DNA from 2 places in the Arthrobacter sp. LT660 genome. Region 1 is predicted to be linked to the other one. Evidence: riboswitches for the same ligand, from Rfam matches in the RefSeq annotation. Region 1 holds a riboswitch; the other holds the start of a gene.

The links. Region 1 has a riboswitch for S-adenosylmethionine ahead of AC0QSG_RS16030 (hypothetical protein). Riboswitches for the same ligand answer to the same signal wherever they lie in the genome.
Region 2: another riboswitch for S-adenosylmethionine. It lies ahead of AC0QSG_RS09085 (methylenetetrahydrofolate reductase); the one in region 1 lies ahead of AC0QSG_RS16030 (hypothetical protein).

The regions. Positions count from the first base shown of each region.
Region 1 is NZ_CM149651.1:3,433,212-3,437,586, forward strand. It holds gene AC0QSG_RS16020 (App1 family protein) at 1-590, shown strand, start outside; gene AC0QSG_RS16025 (acyl-CoA thioesterase) at 587-1,051, shown strand; gene AC0QSG_RS16030 (hypothetical protein) at 1,048-1,545, opposite strand; SAM riboswitch class IV at 1,555-1,672, opposite strand; gene AC0QSG_RS16035 (siderophore-interacting protein) at 1,786-2,622, shown strand; gene AC0QSG_RS16040 (DNA-3-methyladenine glycosylase family protein) at 2,655-3,548, opposite strand; gene AC0QSG_RS16045 (DNA-3-methyladenine glycosylase I) at 3,545-4,138, opposite strand; gene AC0QSG_RS16050 (alpha-ketoglutarate-dependent dioxygenase AlkB family protein) at 4,135-4,375, opposite strand, start outside.
Region 2 is NZ_CM149651.1:1,963,022-1,967,396, forward strand. It holds gene metE (5-methyltetrahydropteroyltriglutamate--homocysteine S-methyltransferase) at 1-1,563, opposite strand, end outside; gene AC0QSG_RS09085 (methylenetetrahydrofolate reductase) at 1,619-2,527, opposite strand; SAM riboswitch class I at 2,615-2,720, opposite strand; gene AC0QSG_RS09090 (IS1380 family transposase) at 3,053-4,375, shown strand, end outside.

The sequences.
Region 1 (4,375 bases):
TCGTGCTCAACGAACACGCGCGCGTGGCGACCCCGGGGATGGCCGTGATGATGGAGCGGCTGATGCGGGGGCGTCCGGGATCCCCGGTCCTCTACCTCTCCACCGGAGCCTGGAACGTGGCGCCGACCCTCACGCGGTTCCTCACCCGAAACCTCTACCCGGAGGGGGCCCTGCTGCTGACCGACTGGGGGCCGACGGAGGGCCGCTGGTTCCGCTCGGGCATGAAGCACAAGGTGGACCAGCTGCGCCGACTCGCGGACGAGTTCCCGCAGATGAGGTGGCTGCTGGTCGGCGACGACGGGCAGCACGACCCGGAGATCTACGCGGAGTTCGCCAAGCGCTACCCGCAGAACGTCCGGGCGATCGTGATCCGCCAGCTCACGCCGTCGGAGGCCGTTTTGGCCGGCGGCCGCTCGATGGGCACCGTGGACGCGACGCCGGGCGTGCCCTGGATCTACGCCCCCGACGGAGCCGTGATCATCGCCGAACTCGAGAAGCTCGGGATCGTTTCCGCCGAGGACCAGCGAGTGCAGGAAGACGAGCAACTCCGCGCGGTGGAGCAGAAGCAGGCCCGCGGGGAAAAGGTGTGAGCGGACGCAGGCTCCGCGTCCAGGTGCCCATGCGTTGGGCGGACATGGACGCCTACGGGCACATCAACAACGTGAACCTCCTCCGCATGCTGGAAGAAGCGCGCATCGCCGCCTTCGGCGTCCCGGGCGGGACGGGCAAGGCGGGCAACGAGCCGATGGTGGACCTGTTTTCCGCCGTGCCCGCCGGCACCCAGACGCTCGTGGTGGAACACCGCGTGCGGTATGCCGCGCCGCTTGACTACCGCAACGTTCCGGCCGAGGTCGACGTGTGGATCTCGGTGGTCAAGGCGGCCAGCTTCGACCTCGCCTACGAGATCCACGACCCGGTCGACGGCGGAGTGTGCGTCCGCGCCACCACGACCCTGGCCTTCTTCTCCACCGGGGAATCCCGTCTGATGCGGATCCCCGCCGAGCGCCGGGAGGCCCTCGAGGAGTTCCTGGGCGAGCCGGTCTTCCGTTAGGACAGCCGGGCCGCCAGTTCCGCGAAGTCCCGCCCGAGGCATTCCTCGTGGGCCAGTGCACACGGCTGCACCGGGTTCGCGGACAGGCTCACGTAGGCTCGTCCGGCGTGGCGCAGCCGGTCCGCGGGCAGACCGAGGATTCCGGCCGATTCGTTCCAGACGAACCGCCAGCGCGCTGGCACGGGTCCGTGCAACGGCCGGAGGCGGGAGGCCTCATCCCGCGGCGGCGGCGCGTGTGCTTCGCGGGCGGCCGCGGGCAGCCCGCGCATTCGGGCGGCCACCTGGAACGCGTCGTGGGTGTGTGTGGTGACGGCTTCGCCGTCGGCTGCGTGGATGACGACCCGTTGTTCCGGCACGCCGACTTCGACTGAAACGGTCACCCAGTCGGCGGGGAGCGCCAGCGCGCGGCGCAGTGCCGCCACGTGGATGCGGTGTCCGGGGTCGAACGAGGAACAGAGCGAATCGGCGCCCGAGGCGGTGGTGTGGAAGCCCATGGGACCCTTCCGTTGCTCTTGCCGACGTCGAGTGGGCCGCCGGCCGCTTCGTCATCCGAACCACCCGTTAAGCATGGGGTTGGTGTGCGGCCGGGTCGGAGCCCAAAGCTGGCCGCATCTCGTGAAGCTGGCTTAATCCTAGCGCAGGCAGTGCGCACGGTTTGCGTTGCGTCATTTTGTGGGATTGGCTGGGGAAAACCGAAGCGCCGAAGGACCCGGCGCCCAGAGGAGTGATATCGAGTGAGCGTTCCCCCAACAGCACGTCCGGCCCGGCCGCTGATTGTCTTGGAGGTCGTGGCGAGCGAGACGCTGGGAGAGCACATGGTTCGGCTGACGTTCGGCGGGCCCGGCTTCGCCGAGTTCCGCAACAAGGACGCCACCGACAAGTACGTGAAGCTATTGTTCGCCGATCCGGCGCTGGGACTCGAGCCCCCGTACGACATGGATGCCCTGCGCGCCGCGCTTCCGGCGAACAAGATGCCCGTGCGCCGCACCTATACCGTTCGCAGTGTCGACGAGGCGGCCGGCACCCTGCAGATCGACTTCGTGGTGCACGGCGACGACGGCATCGCAGGTCCGTGGGCGGCGTCCGCGCAGCCGGGGGACAAGATCTGTTTCTCCGGACCCGGCGGGATGCATCTGCCCGATGTCGAGGCCGACTGGTTCCTCTTCGCGGGGGACGAATCCGCGCTGCCGGCGATCGCGGCGACGCTGGAGACCATGGATCCCGACGCGAAGGGCTTCGCCTACCTCGAGGTCGCCGGACCGGAGGACGAGATCGCGTTGGACGTGCCCGCCGGGATCGACGTGCGCTGGTTGCACCGCGGAGGACCGGTCACCCCCGAGAGCGCGATGCTGGCTTCTGCCGTCATGGCGGGGGAGTGGCCCGAGGGCCGCGTGCAGGTCTTCGCCCATGGAGAGCGCGAGATGGTCAAGGCGCTGCGGCGCTACCTGTCCGACGACCGTGGGGTGGACCGCAAGCAGCTCTCGCTGTCCGCCTACTGGGCGTATGGACGGGCCGAGGATACGTTCCAGGCGGAGAAGCGCGAACCCATCGGGCAGATCTTCCCCGAGTAGCCGCCGCACCGACGGGTAGCCGCCGGCTACCTTCAGTAGGCGGTGGACGTCCACAGGTGCATCAGCGCGTGGGCGCGGTACGGGCTCCAGTTCCGCGCGCGCTCGGCGGCTTCCGTGGTCGAGATGCCGCCCAGGGCGCGGCGCAGCACCAGGTCCCCGGGTGCGAAGGCGTCGCGGTCCCCGGAGGCGCGGACGGCCAGGTAGTCGGCCGTCCACTCTCCGATGCCGGGCAGTGCGAGCAATTCCGCGCGGGAGAGCGGAAACCACGGACTTTCCGGCACTTTTCTTATCACCTCACCCTCCGCATGGCCTGCGCGGAGGAACGCGCCCGCCAGCGCCCGCAGCGTGCGTGCCCGGGCGTTCGTGATGCCGACGGCGGCGCGCAGGTCCTCGTGTGCCGCCCCGGCAACCGCCTCTGCCGCGGGAAAGGTCCGGAGCCCTGCGGGTCCGTCCGAGCCGTACGCGGCGACGAGCCGACCGGCGAACGTGCGGCAGGCGGCGAGCGAGACCTGCTGGCCGAGCACGGTGGTCGCCGCCGCCTCGAACGGGTCGAGGCACCCCGCCACGCGCAGGCCCGGGCGGGCGGCCACGAGCGGAGCCAGCAGCGGGTCGGCCGCGAGCACGGCGTTCACGGGTGCGAGGTCGGTGTCCAGGTCCAGCCACGCCCGGACGACGGCGCCGAGCTCCGTCCGGTCGGAGCCGGACAGGCCGGGCGAGAACACCCGCACACCGGCGGGTTCGACGGCGACCGTCACCGCGCGGTGCCCCGAGGTCAGGCGCACCGCGCGGGTCAGCGTGGCGTCGCGGACGTCCACCGCGTCCACACCCGGTATGGCGTGCGCGGCGAACAACCCCATCAGCGCCGGGGCGTCGAGTCCACCCGTGGCCGGCAACAGGCGTCCGCGGTCCGCCGGTCCTGAACTCATCCCGGCCAGACGCCCGAGGAGCCGCGGCGGTGGCTGTCCAACAAGTGGGTGTCCACTATGCCGATGGCTTCCATCAGCGCGAACATCGTGGTCGGCCCCACGAAGGAGAATCCGCGCTTCCGCAGCGCCTTGGACAGTGCGATGGATTCTGGCGAGGTCGTGGGGACGTCCGCGAACGTGGCCGGCCGCGGGGTCTCGGCGGGACCGAACGACCACACGAACTCGACCAACCCGCCGTCCGACCGCAACTCGATCGTGGCGCGCGCATTGGCGATGGCTGCGAGGATCTTGGCGCGGTTGCGCACGATCCCGGCGTCCGCCATCAGGCGAGCCACGTCGTCCTCCCCGTATGCCGCGACGGAGTCCGGGTCGAAGCCGTCGAAAGCGGCCCTGAACGCCTCGCGCTTGCGCAGGATGGTGGCCCAGGACAGCCCGGCTTGGAAGGCCTCCAGGCTGATGCGCTCGTACAGCCCGCGTTCGTCCCGCACGGGAAGGCCCCATTCGGTGTCGTAGTATTCGCGCAGCATCGGATCGACACTGGCCCACGGCGGCCGCGCGAGTCCGTCCTCGCCGATCACGGTCCCGTTCATGGAATGGGTTGTCCTTCCAGTCCGGTGGCGCGCAGGGTGATGTTGATGCGCCCGTGCTCCAGCCCGCATCCCTCCGGGGCGGTCCCGGCGTACACCTTGGGTACGCCATGGTAGGCCAGCCGCGACGGTCCGCCGAACACGAACAGGTCCCCGGAGAGCAGCTCGACGTCCTCGTAGGGCTTCGCCCGGCCCTGCGTGTTGCCGAAACGGAACAGGCACGCGTCCCCGATGGACAGG
Region 2 (4,375 bases), 1.5 Mb from region 1:
GTTGCGCTCGGGCTCGCCGTGGACCAGCACGTCCAGGCCGAGGTCCTCCTGGAGCCGCACCACGCGGGCGATCTCCTCGCGCAGGAAGCCCTCGTAGGCCGCATCCGTGATGGCGCCGTTGCGCTGCCCGGAGCGGGCCTTGCGGACGTCGCCGGTCTGCGGGAAGGAACCGATCGTGGTGGTCGGCAGCACCGGCAGCCCGAGCCGCTCCTGCTGCGCCGCCGCGCGGACGGCGCCGTCGGGCCGGGTGAAGTCCGCGGCCGTGAGGCTCCCGGTCCGCCGGCGGATGGCCTCCTTGCGGACGCCTTCGCCGGTGGCCCGCGCCGCGAGGGCCGCGGTGGCCGCCCCGACCTCGTCCGCGATGGCGTCCGGCCCGGTGGCGAGTCCGCGGGCCAGGGTAAGGACCTCGGTGGTCTTCTCGTCCGCGAACGCCATCCAGTCCCGCAGGTGGCCCGGGAGGTTGGTCTCGATGTCGACCTGGTGCGGGACGTGGAACAGCGACGTCGAGGTCGCGACGGACACCTTGCCGCCGCCCGCGGTCAACTTGTCCAGCGTGGACAGCGACGCGGCGAGGTCGTTGCGCCAGATGTTGTGGCCGTTCACGACGCCGGCGACCAGCGTCGCGGCGCCGCCGTTGGCGGCGCGGAAGGCATGCACCCCGGCGTCGGCCAGGAGGTCCCCGGCGACGAGGTCCGCGTGCACTGCCTGGACGCCGGCGGACGCGAGCAGTGCGAGGGCCTCACCTGGCGCGCGGCGGTTTCCGGCGGTGCCGTAGCCGGTGGTGACGAACAGGGCCGGCCCCGAGCCTGCCCGCGTTGCTGCGGCCAGCGCACGGTAGGCGCCCTCGACGACGCCGCCGGCGACGGCCAGTTCGCCGCCGCGGTCGGTGACCAGGGCCGGCTCGTCCAGCTGCACCCATTCGGCGCCGGCGTCTCCGAGCGCGCCGATGATGCCCTCGTAGGCGGCAACGGCGTCGTCCAGCCGCGACAACGGGTCGAAGCCCTCGGGTGCGCCGTCCTCGGCCTTGGCCAGCAGCAGGTAGGTCACCGGGCCGACCAGGACGGGACGGAGGGTGTTTCCGCGGCGGCTCTGCCGGGCCACGAGGCTGGTGAGGCGGTGGGCGAGCGGCGCGAACGTCGTGTCCGGGCCGATCTCCGGGACCAGGTAGTGGTAGTTCGTGTCGAACCACTTGGTCATTTCCAGCGGCGGGCGCTCGGCGTCGCCGCGGGCCAGCGTGAAGTACCCGTCGGTGTCCAGCGACCCGTCCGATTCGGCGAGGTCGGCGAAGCGCGTCGGCAAGGCGCCGAGGGCGGCGGTGGTGTCCAGCACCTGGTCGTAGAGGGCGAAGTCGGCGGGGATGGAGGAGTCCGCCGCGCCGAGTCCGAGGCCGGTCAGCCGGTCGATGGTGGCGTCCTGCAGGGCCTCGGACGCCCGGTCCAGGCCGTCGGCGTCGAGCTTGCCGGCCCAGTGGGCCTCGATGGCGCGCTTGAGTTCGCGGTTCGGTCCGATCCGGGGGTATCCGAGGATGGTGGCGGCGGGGAAGCTGTTCTGGTGGGTGGTCATGGTGGTGCTCCTTTTGCGGTGAATCGGTCGGTGGGTCGGTGTGCGTGCGCGCCGCCTAGGCGGGCACGCGTTGCGGTGCTGCCTTGGAGATCTCGAGCGCCTCGACGACTTCCAGCGAGCCCTGCGGATCGTTGAACGTGTAGAGGTGCAGGCCGGGGGCGCCGTCATCGAACGCGCCCTTGGCCAGCTCGACGGCGCTGGCGACGCCGATCCGGCGTCGTTCGCCGTCGCTGTCCGCCGTTTCGAGGCGGTGCAGCAGGTCCCTGCCCGGTTCGACGCCGGACATCGCGGCGAGGCGGGTCAGGCGCCGCACGCTGTCGAACGGGATGATGCCGGGGACGATCGGAATCCTGACCCCGGCGCGGCGCGCGGCCTCCACGAGGCCGGTGTAGTCGGAGCGCTCGAAGTAGACCTGGGTGATGGCGAAGTTGGCGCCGGAACGCTCCTTCGCCAGCAGCACCTCGACGTCGTGCTCGAACGACGGCGACTCCGGGTGCCGGCGCGGATACGCCGCCACCCCGACGGCCAGCCTGCCGCCGGCCAACGACGCCGCGTGGCGCCGCTCGACGCCGCGGATCAGCTCCACCAGCTCGCCGGCGTAGCGGAGCTCCCCGCGGTTCGCGTCCGGCTCCGCGGGGAGGTCCCCGCGCAGTGCCAGCACCCCGCGGACGCCCAGCCCGACCAGGCGGGTGACAAGGGCGTCCAGGGTGGCGCGGCTCTCCCCCACGCAGATCAGGTGCGCCAGGGGCCGCAGCGCGGTGTTGCGGACCAGGTGGCCCACGAGTTCGATGGTGGCCTCGCGGCGGGCAGGCGTCCCGCTGGAGGTGACGGACACGTAGTCGGGGTTGGTGCCGGCCAGCGCCTCGATGGTCTCGAAGACCCTGGCGGCGGCGCGTTCGTTGGCCGGCGGGTACAGCTCGTAGGACAGCGCCGGTGGGGCTGCGCCGACGTTGTGTTCGGACATGGTTCTCCTCGCATTGTCACAGCGAAGGAGTGCGGCGGCGGTCCGGTCCGGTGGCATGCCGCGGGTCCGGGTGGCGTCGCTGATGCGTCTCCATCGCTTCTGGCGGTAGCACCGTTCGCGCGGCCCCCACGGGGCCCTCGGATGGTTGCTGCGGCGTCATCGATCCAGATCTCTCGGCCGCTCTTGATGGTTGGGTTCCACTATCTAACGCAGGGCCCGGACGGCCCCGCAAGCCGTCCGTCGCGCGGCGCTTCATCATCCGGAATATGACCGGATGTGACCGGCGCCGGGCCGCCACACGCGTCACCGAGCCGCCGCACCGCGTCATGTGAAGCGATTGTGACGCGCCCGGCGGGCGGGGCGCGGGACCGGGGACGGGTGCGTCGCCGCGGAGCGCGCCTTAGCCTTGATCCACCGACGGGCTCAGGTGGGGTAGGACGTCATTAATGAGGAGATGCCCGTCTTTTCAGGGAAAATTGGACTTACCACAGAACAAGTTTCCTGAATCAGAAGGGCATCTCGCAGGTGCAAGTTTCCCACAGTCCCTCCGCCGTGTCAGTTTCCTTCGACGAGCCCAACCTCGTGTCTGCCGCGGGGCTGGTGCCGATCCTCGGATTGGCCAGGGACGCGGGCTTGCGCGAACTGGCCGACGCGCGGCTCACTGTGCCCACGGACAAGGGCGCGAACGCCGGCTTGAAGGTCACCTCGCTGGTGGCCGGGATGACCGCCGGGGCGGATTCCATCGACGACATGGCAGTGCTGCGCCACGGCGGTACCAAACGGATCTTCAGCTCCGCCTATGCTCCCTCGACTCTGGGCTCGTTCCTGCGGTCCTTTACCTTCGGACACGTCCGCCAGATCGACGCGGTTGCCTCCCGCTTCCTGGTCAACCTCGCCGACAGGGCAGCACCACTGGGAAACCCCTCGGACCCCGGCTTCGTCTTCGTCGATGTCGACGACACGATCATCGAGGTCCACGGCTACCAGAAACAGGGATCGGGCTACGGCTACTCCGGGGTGCGGGGACTGAACGCCCTCCTGGCCACCGCCTCCACGAAGGACGCCGCCCCGATCGTTTTGGCCCAACGGTTGCGCAAGGGCGCGGCGAACTCGGCCCGCGGCGCCAGGCGGCTGGTTGCCGATGCCCTGTCCACGTTGGGGCGCATCCGTGAGGGGGCCCCGGTGCTCTGCCGCTTCGATTCGGCCTACTACGGCCACGCGCCGGTATCCGCCGCCCTGGCCGCCAGGGCCGATATCTCGGTAACCGTGCGCATGGACCAGGCAGTGAAACGCGCCATCGCCGGCATCGAGGACTCCGCGTGGACAACCATCGAATACACCGACGCGGTCTTCGACGAGGACGCCGGCGCCTGGATTTCCCGCGCGGAAGTCGCCGAAACATCCTTCACCGCGTTCACCTCCCGCAAGAAGGGCGAACAAGTCACCGGACGCCTCGTCGTGCGCCGCATACCCGAGCTGAACCCGCAATCCGGAGTCGGCCAGCCGACCCTGTTCCAGGCGCATCGGTTCCACGCGTTCTTCACCACCGTCACCAACGACGTTCTGGACACAGTCGCCGCGGATGCGGCCCACCGCAAACACGCCATCATCGAACAAGTCAACGCCGACCTGAAAAACAGTGCCCTGGCACACCTTCCATCCGGGCACTTCGGGGCGAACTCCGCCTGGCTGGCGCTGGCCGTAATGGCCTACAACCTCGCCCGGACCGCGGGCGTCCTGGCCGCTGGGAAGTTCACCAAAGCCAGGACCGCAACAATCCGGGCCAAGCTCGTCAACGTCCCGGCCCGAATCGCCTCCAGTGGCCGAAGAATCCGCTTACGCCTACCC